Regions from separate parts of the Sphingomonas rustica genome, predicted to be linked through region 2. Evidence: predicted binding sites of a transcription regulator. Region 2 holds the regulator's gene; the other holds the start of a gene.

Region 1 (8,770 bases), 130 kb from region 2:
CGCGCCGCCTCGGCGCACATCGCGCCGATCTCGGGCGGATAGATCAGAATCGTGGGATCGCAGCTGGTCAGCTGGACGGTGAGCTGGTCGATATAGGACTGGGCGCCGCCGAACGAGGTCGGCAGGGGCAGCGGCACCGGCCAGGCGCCGGCATAGATCACGCCGAAGAACAGCGAGGCGAACTCGGCACCCGTCTCGGCGATCAGGGCGATGCGATCCTCGGGCTGCACGCCGGCCGCGATCAGGCGATAGGCCTGCTCCAGCGCATCGGCGCGCAGTTCGGAAAAGGGATAGGGGCGGGCAAGATTGCCGCGCGCATCGTGAAAATTCAGCCCGCGAACGCCCTGCGCGGCATAGTCCAGCGCCTCGCCGAGGGTGGCGAAGTCGGCATAGCGCCGCACCAGCATATCGTCGGTCGGCGTCGGAGCCAGCGTTGCCGGCGAGGCCGAATTGTTTTCGGGCGATCCCGTAACGTCCAAAACCATTCCTGTCTCTTTACCCCTGTGTGGCAGCCAACCCAGTGCCCCCACACGCAGAAAATCTACGATCGGTTCTGCTGCGCACTGTCGTTCAAAATCGGTTGCCACTGTGGCACAATCATGGCGCATGACCCAGCAGCGCCGCACCCTATCCCCCTTGAATCAAGCCGATCTGGAACGATTGGCGCTTCGCTATGTCGAGCGATATGCGACGACCCGCGGTCGCCTCGCGACCTATTTGCGCAGGAAAATCCGCGAGCGCGGCTGGGAGGGCGAAACCGCCGCGGACCCGGTCGCACTGGCCGAGTGGATGGCCGAGCTTCGCTATGTCGACGACCGCGCCTTTGCCGAAATGCGTGCGGGGTCGATGGGCCGGCGCGGGCTGGGGGCGCGACGGATCGAGCAGGCGTTGCGCTTCGACGGGATCGATGAGCAGGACCGGAGCGCAGTCTCGTCGATGCTGGAGGAGGAGGCGACGACCAGCGCGCTCGCCTTCGCCCGGCGCAAGCGGATCGGTCCCTGGGCGCGGGCGGTGGCGGATCCGGCGCTGCGCCAGAAACAGGTGGCGGCGCTCGTCCGGGCAGGTCATGCTCCCGATCTGGCACGGCGAATCGTGCGGATCGAACCGTCCGACGACCCCGATGGGGCGATCACGGCGGCGGGGCTGGCCTGAACGCTTCGCAATCAAACTGTCGAACCGGCGGAAACCGCCTGATACAAAGCAGTTTCCAGCGCAGAAAAAGATGATAATGTCATCGACTGGGGGAAGAATGACATGCGTGCGAACCCGCAGTTTATGCAGCCCGGGCCGGTGGCGGACGAGTTGCACGTGACCGATAGGATGGACGTCGGCGGCAGTCCGGAGGGGCTGCCCTGTTCGGGCGTCGTCAAATGGTTCGACGTGACCAGGGGCTTCGGCTTCGTGGTCGCGGACCAACCCGAGATCGGCGATATCCTGGTGCATTTCAGCGTCCTGCAGGATCATGGCCGGCGCAGCCTTCCCGAGGGGGCTCGCGTCGAATGCTTCGCGGTGAAGCGTCACCGTGGCTTCCAGGCGACGGCGATCAGCTCGATCGACATGAGCGGTGCCGTCGAACTGGTTCGCCCGAGAGCGCCCGACCGGGCGGATCGGTTGAAGCTGATCGACTCCGCGGGCGACTGGGAACCGGTGACGGTCAAGTGGTTCAACCGCATCAAGGGCTATGGTTTCCTGGTGCGCGATGGCGACAGCAGCGATATCTTCGTGCATATGGAGACGCTGCGGCGTGCCGAGATCGACGAGATCGAGCCCGGCCAGCCGCTGAGTGCGCGGATCGTCGACGGAGAAAAGGGGCCGCTGGCGGTTGCTGTCGAAAGGACAGGCTGAACTGCCATGGTGTTCGAGTATGCGTTGAGAGCGGCGATCGCCGCCACGATCCTGTTCGGGCCGACGGCGTCGGCCCTGACTCCCGCCGATGCCCAGGCCGCTCGGCCGGCCACCGCGACGATCGAGGTCGTCGTGACCACGGCATCCGGCACCCCCCACCGGTTCCAGGTCGAGCATGCCAGGACCCCCGAGGCCCAGTCGCGCGGGCTGATGTACCGCACCGACCTGCCCCGCGACGGCGGCATGTTGTTCGCACCCTATCCGGGCGACGGAAGTCCGCCGCGCGAAGCCGGCTTCTGGATGCACAATACGCCCACCCCGCTCGACATCCTGTTCATCCGCCCCGACGGCGTGATCGCCCGAATCGCGGCGAATGCGAAGCCGCTGGACGATACCCGGATCGTGTCGGGCGAAGCGGTTTCCGCGGTGCTCGAGCTGAACGGCGGACGGGCCGCGGAACTCGGTATCGCCGAGGGCGACCGGGTCGACTGGCCCGGCCGCAAGCGCGGCAGGACGAAGTGATCCGCCAAGCGGCAGGAATCGAATTGCCTCGGCACGGGGCGTCGCGCTAAGGGCAGCCGCATGGGTATCCTCAAGAATATTTTCACCTGGTGGGAAGGCGCCACCTTCGGCACCTGGATGGGTCTGCGCGGCAAGACCCGCGTCGGCGAGGACGCGCAGGGCAATGTCTATTGGCAGGGCGGAAGCGATACCGCCGGCAATCCGCGCCGCTGGGTCATCTATTCCGGCCTAAACGACGCCAGCCGGGTCCCGCCCGAATGGTTCAGCTGGCTGCACCACCAGATCGACGGGGCGCCCGACCAGTCGCTTCCCGCGCCGCGCGTGTGGGAAAAGCCGCCCGAGCCCAACCGCACCGGCACGATCGAGGCATGGCGTCCCAAGGGCGCGCTCGAGGAGGGGGGCCGCCGCGTCGCCGCGACCGGCGACTATGAGGCCTGGACCCCCGGCGCATGATCTCGCGCCTCCGCACGGCGACCGCGGCGGCGCTGCTGCTCGGTCTGGGCGCCTGTGGCGGGGACGACGCCGCAAGCGTCGGCAACAACCAGAGCATCGACGATATCGTCACGACTGACGGCGGTGACATGACCAACGTCGCGCCATCGGCCGACGTGACGGAGGTGGCGCCCGACGGCACCGAGGCGGCCGCGGCGACGCCGATGAAGGACCGGATCGCGACGATCGGCCTGCTGAACAAGCGCAACGGCCAGGAGCGCGAGCTGAAGCTGAAGCCGGGCCAGGCAGTGCGCGTCGGCGATACCATCGTCCGCCTGCGCGCCTGCGAGAAGACCGCCCCCTGGGAGAATTTCCAGGATCAGGGCGCGTTCGTCCAGCTCGACGTCCAGCAGCCGGATCGCACCTGGCGCCGCGTCTTCTCCGGCTGGCTCTATGCCGCCAGGCCGGCGCTCAACGTCGTGCAGCACCCGATCTACGACGTCTGGGCCAAGAGCTGCACGATGACCTTCCGCGATTCGGGCCCGAACACCGTCTCCGCCGGGGAAGGCGCCAAGGGATCTTCGAGCGCGAAGAAGGCGTCGAGCGCGGAGAAATCGCCTTCGGCCGAGCCCGCTCCCGCGGCGACGCCCGCAGCCTCGCCAAGCGCGGCGCCCAGCAACCCGACATAATCGTCGCGCGGAATCTCGACCGCGCCCAGCGATGCGAGATGATCGGTGATGAACTGGCAGTCGAGCAGCGTGAAGCCGCCGACGCGCAGCCGCGCGACCAGCCAGGCCAGCGCGACCTTCGACGCGTCGCGTGCGCGGCTGACCATCGACTCTCCGAAAAAGGCGCGGCCGAGCGCGAGGCCGTAAAGCCCGCCGACCAGCCGATCCGCTTCCCAGACCTCGATCGAATGGGCGAAGCCGCGGCGATGCAGCTCGATGAACACCGTCTCGATCGGCCCGCTGATCCAGGTATCGGGGCGGTCGTCGGCGCTTTCGGCGCACAGCCGGATGATCGCTTCGAAGCAGGTATCCGAGGTGACCCGGAACCGGTCCGACAGGAGGGTCTTGCGCAGCGATTTCGACAGGTGGAAGCCGTCGAGCGGAAGGATGCCGCGCAGCTTGGGTTCGACCCAGTAGACGCTGGCCGCGTCGCGATCGTCTGCCATGGGGAAGACGCCCATGGCATAGGCGCGCAGGATGAGATCGGGATCTAGGACCTGGGGCGTGTTCTGGCGGTGGCTCACCGCTTCCTTGTAAGACGCCGCTCGATCGCTTGCCAGAGGGCCGCAAAGGCCTGGGCGGCGGGAGCCCGCGGCGCATAGTCGCCCAGCGGCGCGCGGTGGGTCGCCATCGCCTCGACGATGCTGGCCATCGGAATGACCGGCCAGTCGGGATGCGCCCGGATTGCCTCGGCATGGAGCCGCCGACGGCCGTCGACCATCGAATGGACCGGCATCAACGGCACCTTGTTGCCCTTCGCCACGAGGTGGGCCGCGACCTCGTCGAAGGCGCGCATCGACAGCGGGGAGGGGACGACAGGCACCACGATCAGGTCGGCGGCGCGCATCACCTGCTCGCTGGTGTCGGTCAGTCCGGGCGGGCAATCGAGAAGAACGCGGTCATAGGCGCTCCCCAGCTGGTCGAGCAATTTCGCCAGCCGCTTCTTCTTGTCGAGCTGGTGGAAGACCAGATCGAGTTCGCGCAGCGACGAATCCGCGCCGAGCAGGTCGAGTCGATCGATCCCGCTTTGCCGGATCAGCCGGGACGCCTCGACATCCTTGGTAAAGACCGCCTGGGCGCGGTCGCGCGCCGCCGCGCCCTGGCCAAGCAGGAAGGTCGAGGCGGCCTGGGGATCGAGATCCCATAACAGGGTGCGCCGGGACGATTGGGCGGCGGAGCACCAGGCAAGATTGACCGCCAGCGTCGTCTTTCCGACGCCGCCCTTCAGGCTGTAGACCGCAACCGTCGCCACCCGCACGCTCTCCGCAAATTTGCCCGTTCGCAACAGGGCATGAAAAAGGGCCGGCGGAAAGCCCGCCGGCCCTTTTCTTGCGAGAGAATGTTACGTTGCGAAGACCGAAGGGCTTCAGGCCTTGCAGGTCTTGGTACCGACGCCCGGCGCTTCGATCGTTGCAGCCTTGGCATCGCCAGTGATCTTGTAGCCACCCTCGGCCACGAAGGGCTGGCCGGCTTCCGGCGCGCGCAGCGTGGTGCCGCCCATCGCGCCCTTTTCGGTCTTCAGGACGGCCATCGTGTCGCCTTTCATGAAGTCGACGAAGGCAAGCGTGTTGCCCGGCTGGCAGCGGAAGCTGACGCTGGCTGCGATCGCCGGCGGCAGTTCTTTCTTCGGTGCGTTCTTCACCTTCTCGGCATTGGGGTCGGCCGGGCGGCCGCCGATGACTTCGGGTTCGGGCTTGCAGGCGGACAGCGAAAGGATTGCGACCAAGGCTGTTGCGAGGATGGGGAGGGTTTTCATAGCGGATGCTCTGTTTGCCGATGGTTTCCAGCCCGTCAAGGCTTTCGTGATATAAAGTCACACAAAATTTGTGCGACGCAATGAAATTACGTTTACTCGTGAAATTCCTCGATCTCGGGAATCCGCCCAAAGGCGATCTTGCTTCCCACCGCGCCGAGTCGACCCCCGTTTAACGGTCCGACTGAGACTGCCGTGCGTCCGAACCTTTCATTGATCCGATCCATGGCACGGCTCAGCGCAAGCGTGCGCGTTTCGCGGGCCAGCGGGTCATCTGGAGCAAGCGCAGCGAACAGCGATTGCTGGTCTCCGTCAGCCGCTTCGATCTCGCACAGGGTGACGCCGATCATCCGAAGGCGGAAGCCGCCAGGGCGCTTTTTTCCCGCATCCGCGAGCCGCGGGAACAGGTGATCAAGTGCGTGAAGAATCACGAAACTGTCCTGGGTGCGCGGCAATTTGATCGAGGCGCGCCAGTTGGACTTGTCGTCTTCGAACTTGCCGTGGAGCACGAGCAGGCGCGTGCGATAGCCCTTGCGACGCAGCCGGCTGGCCGCCTTCAGCGTCAGCCGGCGCGCGGTCAGCCGGGTCGGCTCCATCCCGCGCTTCGAGGGCGACAGGACGTGGCTGTGGCCGATCGTGCGGCTCTGCGTCGGCTTGTCGGGCAGGTCGACGCCGTGGAGCAGGAACCACAACCGGTCGCCGTTCAGGCTGCCCCAGGCGGCGCCTGCGTCGCGGGGGCGTCGCTCGCAATATTGGCGGATGTCGAGAATGCCGTCCTGCGCCAGCCGCCGCTCCATCCGGGCGCCGATGCCGGCGATGTCGCGCAGCTTCAGGTCGTACAGCCGGTCGGGCAGTTCATGCCCCTGGAGCATCACCAGCCCGTCGGGCTTCTGCATGTCGCTGGCCAGTTTCGCGAGCAGTCGGTTCGGCGCGATGCCGACCGACGAGGTCAGGCATTCGCCGACATTGGTGCGGATCGCCGCCTTGATCCGACGCGCGAGCGCCAGCGCATCCTCGGGCGAATTCTCGTTGTCGAGCAGCCGGCAGGCGACCTCGTCGATCGAGCAGACCATCGTGACGGGCACATGCTTCCAGATCTCTTCGACGATGCGGTGGTGAAACTCGACATATTTCCGGTGCTGTGCCGGCGCGATCACGAGGTCGCGGCACTTGCGCTTCGCTTCCCACACCGGGGTCAGCGTGGTGATGCCATAGCGTTTCGCCTCGACCGAGGCGGCGATGGCGACGGTCGTATCGCTGTCGACCGGCGCGACGATCAGCGGACGCCCGCGCCAGGCCGGGTTCAATTGCTGCTCGACGCTGGCGAAATAGGAATTCAGGTCGAGGAACAGCCAGCGCAGCGGCCGCGGCGGAAAGGCCAGCACGGCCTCGGGCGAGGGGATGGGGTCTAGGCGACTCGGCTGGGGCATCTGCGGCGGAACAATAGTGGAACATCGCCACCGCGCCAATCGCGGGAGGGGGCGTCGCGGCCCGACCCGGCGGAGAGCCGGGCCGCGACGGGCCGGCAGCGTCCGGAGCGCTGCCGGCGATCGGGCGAGATCGGGCAGGCTCACTCCGCGCCCCGCAGCGCCCTATCGCTGCGCGGGGAAGCGGCCTCGGCACGATCGATCAGCCCGAGATATTCGCGGCGCCACATGCCGCTCTGGTTGCCGGCGAGCGCGCGGGCATCCTGCCAGCTCCAGCGCCCGAGCAGCGGATCGCCGCGCAGCAACTGGGCGAAGCCGGCGACCGACGCGGCGAAGGCCATGTCGCCCTGCGGTGCCGATGCCTGGGTCAGGAGCGATGCCGCGACGGGGCGCTGGATCAGGCGCGAACTGCTGCCCTCGGGGAGCTTGTAACGCAGCTTCACGAAGGCGAACTCGCCCCGTTCGCCGCCGGTCCAGCCCGCAGCGGTGGCGGGCGACGGGTTGGCCGAGCGGTTGGCGGCATAACGGCGCTCGCCCGTCCAGCCCTTGCTGCCGCGAGGCACCACCTCGTAGATCGCGGTGACTTGGTGACCCGCGCCGATATCGCCGGCATCGACGTTATCGTTGGCAAAATCCTGCTCGCGAAGTGCGCGATTCTCGTAGCCGATCAGGCGATATTCGCCGATCTCGGCGGGGTTGAACTCGACCTGGACCTTCACGTCCTTGGCAATGGTGAACAGGGTCGAGCTGAGTTCCTCGTCGAGCACCTTTCGCGCTTCCATCGTGCTGTCGATATAGGCGTAGTTGCCGTTCCCCTTGTCGGCGATGCCCTCCATCATCGCGTCGTTCAGATTGCCCTGGCCAAAGCCGAGCGTGGTGAGGGTGATGCCATCGTCGCGGTTGCGCTCGATCAGCTGTTCGAGCTGCGACTGGTCGGTCATCCCGACGTTGAAATCGCCGTCGGTCGCCAGGATCACGCGGTTGATGCCGTCGCGCCGCATGTTGGCGCGCGCCGTCCGGTAGGCGAGTTCTATCCCTTCGCCGCCGGCGGTCGATCCGCCGGCGCTCAGCCGGTCGAGCGCATCGCGGATTTCGTCTGGATCGCTGCTGGCGTCGAGGACCAGCCCGGCGGCACCGGCATAGACGACGATCGACACGCAATCCTGCGGGCGCAAATTGTCGGCCAGCATCGTCAGCGACTGCTTGACCAGCGGTAGCTTGTCGGGATCCCCCATCGATCCCGAGACATCGACCAGGAACACCAGATTGGCGGGCGGCCGCTGACGATAGCTCAGGTCGTATCCGCGCAGGCCGATGCGCAGCAGCCGCGTATCCGGGTTCCACGGCGTGCGCGCGACATCGGTCGTCACGCTGAACGGTTCGCCGCGGTCGGCGGGCAGGGGGTAGTCGTAGTGGAAATAATTGACCAGTTCCTCGGTGCGGACCGCGTCCTTCGGCACCGGCTGGCCGCTGGTGAGGAAGCGGCGGACGTTGGAATAGGCGGCCGTGTCGACATCGACCGCGAAGGTCGAGACCGGTGCCGTCGCGGTGCTGTGCACCGGCGAGATGTCGTTCGCCTTGTACCGCTCGCGCATCTCGGGTGGCAGGGTGGAGACGTCGACGATCTCGGGGCTGGCGCCGCCCTGATAATCGGCCTGATAGGGGGCGCCACCCGGCCCGCCGTTGCTGCCGCATCCCGAAAGCAGTGCCGCGCCGATCGCCGTGGTTACCAGATAGCTGAACCGCATCGCATACCTCCCTGCCTTGATCTTGCCTTAAATGTGGCATGATTGTGGCCAGTGAGGCAAGCGGATTTGAATGACGCCGATACGATGAATATTATCTTCTAATTTAAATGAGATAGTCTGAAAGGCGTTGCCATTCGGGAAGCTTGGCGGCCAAGCCGACCGTGTGGAGCGGACTGCTTGAGGGCAGTGCAATTAGGGCAATCGAATCACATTTTTGCCTTAATTGGGCGGTGCCGTGGCGCCATGCGGTCCCGCCGTTGAACGCGATCGCGCGAAGGTCCGGCAGCGACGCGGCGAGCGCGGCGATGTCGCGAA
Region 2 (8,770 bases):
CTGGCGCTGATGCCGTTGGCGCTGTTCCACTTTCACAAGGCCGGACTCTATGGGGCGCTGGCCAATATCGTCGCAATCCCGCTGACGACCTTCGTCATCATGCCGCTGGAGGCGCTGGCCTTGCTGCTCGATCTGGTCGGGCTTGGCGCACCGGTCTGGTGGCTGACGGCGCAGGCGCTGAACCTGCTGCTGTGGATCGCGCGCACCGTGTCGTCGGCACCGGGCGCGGTCGCGGCGCTGCCCGCCATGCCGATGGCTGCCTTCGCGCTCTGCGTGGCTGGTGGACTCTGGCTCGCCCTGTGGCGAACGCGGATCCGGCTGGTCGGGGCGGTGCCGCTGACGATCGGCATGGCCTGGGCGCTGATGACGCCGCCGCCCGATCTGCTGGTGACCAGCGACGGGCGCCATCTGGCGATCCGGACCGCCAATGGCGGGATGGCGCTGCTGCGCGACCGTGCGGGCGACTATATGCGCGACATCCTGGCCGAAAATGGCGGCGAGCAAACGCTGGCATTGCTCGGCGAGGAGCCGGCGGCGCGCTGCAGTCCCGATGTCTGCGCGATCGACGTCGCCGCGGGCGAGCGCCGCTGGCGGGTGGCCGCGACGCGCAGCGCCTATCATCTGCCCTGGACGGAGATGTCTGCGCTGTGTGCGCGAAGCGATATCGTCGTCAGCGACCGGCGACTGCCGCTGGGTTGCACGCCGCGCTGGCTGAAGCTCGATCGCGCGATGCTGGCGCGGACCGGCGGCGTCGCGATCCGTTTTTCCGATGGCCATGTCGCCACGGTCAGCCGCGGCACGCAGCATCCATGGCTTGACCCGCCCCGGGTGATGCCGCCACGACAGCGGACACCCCGTCGGAGAGGCGATTGATGCGTGCGTTAGCTGTTGAGCCGTCGATGCGATCGGCTGTCGCGGTTTTGGCGGCGGCGGGGCGATGACCAACCCGCTCGACCGCGTCCCGCCGCACCTCGTCATTTCCGACTTTCTCCCGGCCGCAGACCATGTTGCGCTGATCGACTGGACGCTGGCGAACCAGGCGCGGTTCGAGCCGTCCGGGCTGGGGCGGGAGCGGGCGCTCGACACCGGCTTCCGCAATTCACTGAGCCTCAGAGGCGAAGGCCCCCGGCCCTGGGTGGCGCCGCTGACGGCGACCATGATGCCGTTGGTGCCGGGCTGGTGCGCGGCGCTTGGCATTGCGCCCTTCACGCTCGACCAGCTCGAGTTCGACATGGTCGCCTATAATGACGGCGCCTTCTACCGCCGCCATGTCGACACCGGCGTGGGCGGCGGGCGAACCCCCCGGCCCGGGTCCGCAGCCTTTCGGATGATCACCGCCGTCTATTATTTTCACCGCGAGCCGAAGCGATTCCAGGGCGGTGCCCTGCGTCTCCACTCGCTGGCGCATGACATTTCCTATGGCGACGTGCCGCCGACCCAGAACAGCCTGGCGGTCTTTCCTGCCTGGGCCCGGCATGAAGTCATGCCGGTCGCCTGTCCGTCTCGCGACTTTGCCGACTCGCGCTTCGCGATCAATTGCTGGGTGCGCCGGACGCCGCCGGCGGCGGTCGCATGAACCTGCTTCAGCGTCCGCCCATCCACGCCCGCCGCGACGACGTGCTGCCGCAGGCGGAGCATGCCGCGCTGATCGACTGGGCGCTCGCCAACGAGACGGCGCTGTCGGACTCGAGAGTGGGCAAGGGCCAGGTCAGCGACGATCGCAGGCGCGCGCGCAGCTTCTATGGCAGCGCGGATTGGAAGCGGACCAGCGTCGCGCATATCGACGCGCTGCTGCCCGGCATCCTCGCCGATCTCGGCATGGCGCATTTCCGGCGCGACGGGTTCGAGATCGAGATGGTCGTCTATGGCGATGGCGGTCATATCCGGCCGCATCACGACACCGCCACCGGGCTCAGCCGACATCCGCACGACCGGGTGGTGACGATCGTCTATCATTTCCACCGCGAGCCGCAGGGTTATTCGGGCGGTACGCTGAGGTTGCTGGCGAAGATGCCCGGCGCCGACGGCAAGCGCGCCTGTGTCGACCTGGAGCCGCGTCAGAACGGATTGATCGCCTTTCCCAGCCTGGCGATCCACGAAGTGCTGCCGGTCAGCGTGCCCTCAGGCCGTTTCGAGGACTCGCGCTTCGGAATCAATTTCTGGGCGCAGCGTCATTATCGCGCCGCGGCGGGGGCGGACGCTGTCGCCGCCGACCCGATCCGGGCTGGCGGCGAACAGGATCAATAGCGGCGCAGCAATCCGGCGAGCTTGCCCTGGATCCGCACCTGGCCGGGCGCATAACGCTGCGGCGAATAATCGCGGTTGGCGGGGTCGAGCCGGACCATCGATCCTTCCTTGCGGAAGAATTTCAGCGTCGCCTCGGCTTCGTCGATCAGCGCGACGACGATCTCGCCGTCCCGCGCACTCTCGGTCTTGCGGATCAGCGCATAGTCGCCGTCCAGAATACCGGCCTCGACCATCGAGTCACCCGCAACCTCAAGCGCATAATGCTCGCCAGCACCCAGCAGTGCGGCAGGAACCGGAAGCATCGACGATCCTTCCAGCGCCTCGATCGGGGTACCGGCGGCGATCCGGCCGTGCAGCGGAATTTCGAGGACGTCATTGGCCGGTTCGCGAACCCGCGGGGCCAGGGCGACGACATTGTCCTCGACCGGCGCCTTGGCGGCGGGCGCAGACCTGGTTTCGCCACGCTCCGGCATCTTGATGACTTCCAGCGCGCGGGCGCGATTGGCGAGGCGACGGATGAAACCGCGCTCCTCCAGGGCCGAGATCAGGCGATGGACACCGGACTTGGACTTGAGGTCGAGCGCTTCCTTCATTTCCTCGAACGACGGCGAGACGCCGGTGTCGTTTAGACGGTCGTTGATGAAGCAGATCAGCTCGTGCTGCTTGCGGGTGAGCATGCCCCGGGTCCTCTCGTTGGAACAGACTGGGAACGTTTACGCAATGTTCCGGAAGCGTGTCAAGCGATATCGAGGATCGCCACCGGCGCGCCTCGCTCGACCGCGGGCGCATGCGGGTCGCGCAGGATCAGGCAGTCGGCGCGGGCGAGGGTGCGCAGCATCGAACTGTCCTGGATGGTCGAGGCGAAGGCGCGCCCGTCAACCAGCGTCCCGCGCAGATAGTCGGTGCGATGGTCGTTGGCCGACAGCGCCTCTCCGGCAGTCACGATCCGCGGCTCCGGGAAGGGGCGAGCGGCGCCCGACAGATGCGCGACCAGCGGGCGAACGAACAGCTGCGTCGTGACGAAGGCGGAGACCGGATTGCCGGGCAGCCCGAGCAGCACCGCCTTGCCCAGGCGACCCGCCATCATCGGCTTGCCCGGCCGCAGCGCGATGCGCCAGAAATCGATCGTCGCCCCCGCCGCCTCCAGTGCCGGCCGCACCAGGTCGTGATCGCCCACCGATGCGCCGCCGGTGGTGACCAGCAGGTCGGCATCGACCGACCGGAATGCCGCCTCCAGTATCTCGGCGCGGTCGGGCAGGATGCCGAGATCGATCAGTTCGACCGGCAGGCCGGCAAGCTGCGCCGCGAGCATCAGCCGGTTGGTCTCGGGCAGCTGGCCGGGTGCCAGCGGGGTGCCCGGTTCGACCAGTTCGTCGCCGGTCGCGGCGTAGGCGACGCGAACCCTACGCCGCACCGGAAGCGTCGCATGTCCCGCCACGCCGGCCAGCGCCAGCCGCTGCGGCGTCAGCCGCGCGCCGGCGGCGATCAGCATGTCGCCCTCGGCGAAATCCAGTCCGCGCCGCCGGACGTTGCGCCCGTGATGCCGCGGCCCTTCGCCCGCCAGATGCAGCACCGCGCCGTCGCGCCGTGCCTCTTCCTGGACCATCACCGTGTCGCTGCCCGCGGGCAGCGGGGCGCCGGTGAAGATGCGGACCGCCTGTCCCGCCCCGACGGCCTGGTCGAACCCGTGCCCCGCCGCACTCTCGCCCGTCACCTGCCAGGGCCCCGGCATGTCGTCGAAGCGGATGGCATAGCCGTCCATTGCCGACAGGTCGGCGTCGGGCTGGGTGCGCAATGCGACGATCTCGGTTGCGGCCCAGCGGCCATGTGCCTGCGCGAGCGGGACGGTCTCGACATCGACCGAGGGGGCGAGGGCGATCAGTCGCTGCTGCGCATCCGCCACGGGGAGAAGGACTGCCATCCGGACAGCCGTGGCACAGATCCCGGATCAGGCGAAGTCGGTTTCCGCGATCGGATCCGCCTTGCGCGCGGTCCAGGCGGGAAGGGGGACTTCATGCTGCCAGCGCGTTTCCTCGGGCAGCGGCAGCGCGACCAGCCGGTCTCCCGCCTCGAAGAACAGTCCGAGCTGATCGAGCCGCTCCAGCGTCTGGCGCCCGTCCTCGCCATGGCCCGCGAACCGCGCCATCAGCCGGTCGCGCGGGATCGGCTCGCGCATCGTCTCCAGCATGGCGGCGGCGAGTCCGCCCAGCCGATAATGGCTCGGCTCGGCGCCGCGGGTATCGACGATCGCGATTCCGTCGCCGTCCTGGCGCCATGACAGGATCACTTCGCGCTGGCGCTGCAGGTCCTTCCAGCGATCCACCATCGCATCGATCCTGCGGTAGAGACGCTGGAGCTCGGGCGAATTCTCGAACGGCCGCTCGAAATAATAGCAATAGCTGGCCAGGTCGAAGCCGCTGCGCGCCAGGAAGGCGGCGCTGAAGATCATCTGATAGTCGGCGGCGGGGTGCGCCGCGGCCAGCCCGAACCGCTCCGGCTGTTCCTGCAGCGGGGCGAAGCGCGTGATTTGGACCGGCAACCGGGTCGAGGGCGGATCGAGGTGGAACAGCCGCGGCAGTGCCGCCAGCATCCGGCGATAGTCCCCCGCTTCGTCGTCGGGAAAGCCGTAGATGAGGTTGTGATGGACCAGCACCCCGGCGCCCTTGCCGAGCAGCAGGGTATGGACGTTCTGCACCGCGGCGACGCCCTTGTGCATCGTCGCCAGCACCTTGTCCGACAGCGATTCGATCCCCGGCTGGACCTCGGTGAACCCGGCCGCGGCAAGTGCCGCCATCCATTCGGGCTTCACGTTCGCCTTGATCTCGCCGGTCAGCGTGTAGCGCACCGGATGCGCCGCCAGCCGGGGCAGCAAGGTGCGGTAATAGGCCTGGGGCAGGATATAGTCGGAGAAGCGGAAGGCATGGATGTCGTGCCGCCGGGCGGTGCGGTCCAGCGCGGCGATCACGCTGTCCGGCGACCGTGCGCGATAGACCATGTCGCTGTCGGCGATTCCGCAGAACACGCAGTGGCTCTTCTGTCCCCACCAGCAGCCGCGCGAATTCTCCAGCGGCAGCCGCTCGATATCGATCGCCACCGCATGATCGGCCTCCAGCGTGCGCAGGTCGTCGAAGAAATCGTCGTAATCGGGTGCCGGCGAGCGATCGAGATCGATCAGCGGCGCGGGCTCGGTCTCGTGCAGTTCACCGTCCGCCCCGCGCATGAGCAAATTGGGAACCGATTCCAGGGGTATCTGCCCGACCGATGCCTCCGCCAGGCCCAGGATCGCGGGCTCGCCTTCGCCCATGCAGATCGCGTCGATCCAAGGAAAGGCGCGCATCACCGTCCGGGCGGTGGGAGCGCGAACGGCATAGCCGCCCAGCGCGATCATCGTGCCGGGCGCGCGCAGCCTGACGAGCCTCGCCAGCGCGACCGACGCGATCGTCTGGTCGAACATGCAGGTGAAGCCGAGCAGCGACGGTCGCTCCGCCGCGATTCGATCGGCTTCCTCGTCCAGCCAGGCGGGGATCGTCTCCTGCCGCAGGGTGATCAGTTGCTCGATCACGCCGTCCAGCCCGCCCCAGTCGTCCGCATCGATGATGCCGAAGTCGAGCAGATTGGCGGTGGCGCCGGTCAGCAGGCGGTGCTGATGCGGACTGATGTCGTGCTCGATCGTCCCGCTGAACAGGAAATCGTTCAGCGCGAACATGTTGGCCAGCGCATAATAGGTCTTGGCCTGAAGGAAGCGCAGCAGCCCGAGATTGAGGTGCGCGACCCGTGCGGAAACGCCGTGGTCGCGCAGCTTCGCCTTCAGGATCGCCAGCCCCAGGCTGGGCTCGGTCAGCGTGGTCCAGGGCATGCTCGCCAGGATCACGTGCGGGCGTGCCGGCGATCCGGCCATCGTCAGAACTTGCGGATGGCGGACAGGTCCCGGACGTTCAGCCGCGATCGGCCCGCCTCGGTCGGCACCAGCATGATCACCACGCCGATCACCACCGCGATCGCCACCGGATTGCTGACCGGGCCTGCGGGGTCGCCGATCGGATTGTTCGACACCGCGACGATCCGGTCGAGCGCCGCCTTGCTGAGCTTCACGTCCAGCTGGCGGGCGGTCTCCTCGGGACGGATCGTCCAGCTGTCGACATAGCGCCCGTCGTCCAGGACCTTGTGGAACAGCGTCAGCACTTCCTTGTCGGTCCGGTCCTTGACCTCCTTCAGCCGCGACGGGGCGATCGCGCGCAGCGCCTTGGCGGTTGCATCGCTCAGCGGAATGCCGATCGCCTTGGCCGCCGCCTGCGGATCTTCCAGCGCGGTGCTCAGGCTGGTGCCGCTGTCGCGCAGCCGGTCGCCGAAATCGATCAGGTCCGGCCGCACCTCGCCGCTCGACAGCAGGTTGCGCACCACCGCCGGCAGTTCGCGGGGGGAGGGGATCGGGATCGGCGGCTTGCCGGTGCTGCCGCAATAGAAGCCGCCATCGTCATCGTCGTAGATCAGCATCGCGTCGCTGCCGAGCGGGCCGATGTCCGCCTCGACCTGTCCGACCACCAGGTTCGCCGCCTTGGTCGCCAGGGCCTGAAGCTCGCGCCGCGTCGCCGCGTCGGCCTTGGGCGAATAGGCGTTGGTGAGCAGTGCGGTCGCCCGAAGCTGCTTGAAGATCGCCGGATCGAAGGGGGGAATCCGCCGAACGCCATTGGCCGTGATGATCAGGCCGCCGCCATCGCCGCCGCCAAACAAGATCGTTGCCATGATTACTCTCCGATGGAGAAGATGATCCCGCGATCCGGGGGACTCGACTGGCGACCTTCGAGTCGCTTTCATAATCCTGTCAGGGTGGAGTCGCAATCGATCGGGTGTAGAACCAGCGTCGGCTTCGATTTCTATTTGGCATCATCATGTCAGAAGCGCGAGGCAGGCGCTTGTCGACGTTCAGCTATCTTGGTGCATCGTCCGGGTCGTCATAGGCGTCATTCAAATGCTGCGCGCGGCAATCCGATCGAGTTCATGCTGGCGCAGGGGGACGCGGAATTCGGCGAGGTAGCGGCTCCCCCGGGCTTCGGTCACGGTGGCCGGCCAGCCGGTGGTCCCGCCCAGCAGAATCCATAACGGGGTCGCCATCGCCATCGGTGCGTCGGTCTCGAATTCGACCATCAGCGCGTTGAGGCTGCGCACGCGGATGTTCCACCAGCGCGTGCCCTGTCGCGCGGTGCCGGCGGCGTTGAGGTGCAGCGCCGTCTTGTCGGTATTCAGCCCGAAGCCCGGCTCCAGATCCTGCATGTCGGCGGGACTGGCGACGTCGATCCGCGACGGACGGTCCTGGATCTGGCGCAGCCACGGCATCAGGACCTGCCAGGCCAGTTCCGTATCGAAGGCGATGCCGGCATGACCCTGGCGGACCCAGCGAACCCGGCCCGGTACCGGGCGCAGGCCATCAAAGGCGACCTCGACCGCCTCATCCTCGAACAGCTCGAACCCGAGCTGCAGCCCGACGCCGGCCTGGGAGAGGTCGCGGGCGCGGGCGAACTGGACCCGGGCGTCGCGCCGCACCGAAACCGCTTGGTCAAGCTCGACCCGCGGCACGCTGCGCCGGTCGGCGGGCAGTCCGGCGAGATTGCGGGCGAGCGCGCCTACAATGTCGATCCGCTGGTCGAACAGGAAACCGGCCTCGCCGGCGTCCGCCCAGCCGATCGCCCCGTCGAGCAGCGGGCCGCTGTCGATGTGAAGCGCGAAACGGTCGCCGGCTGCGACCGGAGCGAGCAGTTGCAGCGTCGCACCCGCTGCGCCCAGCTTGCGAACCAGGCAATGGTGTCGCGTCTCGCCATGTACCAGCCACGCGGAATCGAGATATTCGGGCGTGGCGCGAACCGGCACGGAGGCGGGCGGCTCGGCACCCAGACAGAAGACCGTCGCCGATCGCAGTGCCACACGCATACCCGAACCCCAGAAACGCCCCGCAATTCCATGACGTTCGTCGCTGAAGAAACCCTTAAGCGCGACGCCGCGGGCTGGCCCTGTCGGATCCGGAATGCGATGATCGGTGCGCAAGAGCCGCGATGGGAGGGTAGGGCGCATGACCAGTAAACGCTGCCGCTGGGCCGAGGGCGAGGATGCGCTCTACCGCGACTATCACGACACCGAATGGGGCGTGCCGGTGCGCGACGGGCGGCAATTATGGGAAATGCTGATGCTCGAAGGCTTTCAGGCGGGCCTGTCGTGGCGCACCATCCTCCACCGGCGCGAGGGGTTTCGCCGGGCCTTTGCCGGGTTCGATCCGGCGAAGGTCGCGGCATTCGGGGCGGAGGATGTCGAGCGGCTGATGAACGATGCCGGCATCATCCGCTCGCGTGCCAAGATCGAGGCGACGATCGCGGCGGCGCGACTCTATGAGGAGATGCGCGCGGCTGGCCAGGATTTCTCCGCCTGGGTCTGGGACATGGCCGGCGGAGCGCCCCGCGTGAATCCGGGCGTCGACGTGCCTGCCTCGACGCCTGTGTCGGAGGCGATGTCCAAGGCACTGAAGAAGCGCGGG

What was found. The regulator LexA, encoded in region 2, represses DNA repair genes until DNA is damaged. The targets are predictions, from matches to a motif close to GTTCCNCNCTTGTTCT.
Region 1: a site for LexA is predicted at 6,718-6,733, ahead of TPR58_RS09405 (Y-family DNA polymerase). Genes of this name have one in related genera too.

What each region holds. Positions count from the first base shown of each region.
Region 1 covers NZ_JBDIZK010000005.1:478-9,247, reverse strand. Annotated here, with positions in the region: gene TPR58_RS09450 (fatty acyl-AMP ligase) at 1-485, opposite strand, end outside; gene TPR58_RS09445 (regulatory protein RecX) at 661-1,152, shown strand; gene TPR58_RS09440 (cold-shock protein) at 1,321-1,845, shown strand; gene TPR58_RS09435 (DUF192 domain-containing protein) at 1,852-2,367, shown strand; gene TPR58_RS09430 (NADH:ubiquinone oxidoreductase subunit NDUFA12) at 2,428-2,820, shown strand; partial or broken gene TPR58_RS09425 (DUF2155 domain-containing protein) at 2,817-3,257, shown strand; gene aat (leucyl/phenylalanyl-tRNA--protein transferase) at 3,293-4,051, opposite strand; gene TPR58_RS09415 (ParA family protein) at 4,048-4,779, opposite strand; gene TPR58_RS09410 (hypothetical protein) at 4,894-5,322, opposite strand; gene TPR58_RS09405 (Y-family DNA polymerase) at 5,376-6,710, opposite strand; gene TPR58_RS09400 (vWA domain-containing protein) at 6,851-8,455, opposite strand; gene TPR58_RS09395 (DNA-deoxyinosine glycosylase) at 8,559-8,770, opposite strand, start outside.
Region 2 covers NZ_JBDIZK010000005.1:132,093-140,862, reverse strand. Annotated here, with positions in the region: gene TPR58_RS10000 (ComEC/Rec2 family competence protein) at 1-873, shown strand, start outside; gene TPR58_RS09995 (2OG-Fe(II) oxygenase) at 938-1,576, shown strand; gene TPR58_RS09990 (2OG-Fe(II) oxygenase) at 1,573-2,247, shown strand; gene lexA (transcriptional repressor LexA) at 2,241-2,924, opposite strand; gene TPR58_RS09980 (molybdopterin molybdotransferase MoeA) at 2,984-4,168, opposite strand; gene TPR58_RS09975 (RiPP maturation radical SAM C-methyltransferase) at 4,196-6,145, opposite strand; gene TPR58_RS09970 (hypothetical protein) at 6,148-6,990, opposite strand; gene TPR58_RS09965 (PilZ domain-containing protein) at 7,213-8,172, opposite strand; gene TPR58_RS09960 (DNA-3-methyladenine glycosylase I) at 8,312-8,770, shown strand, end outside.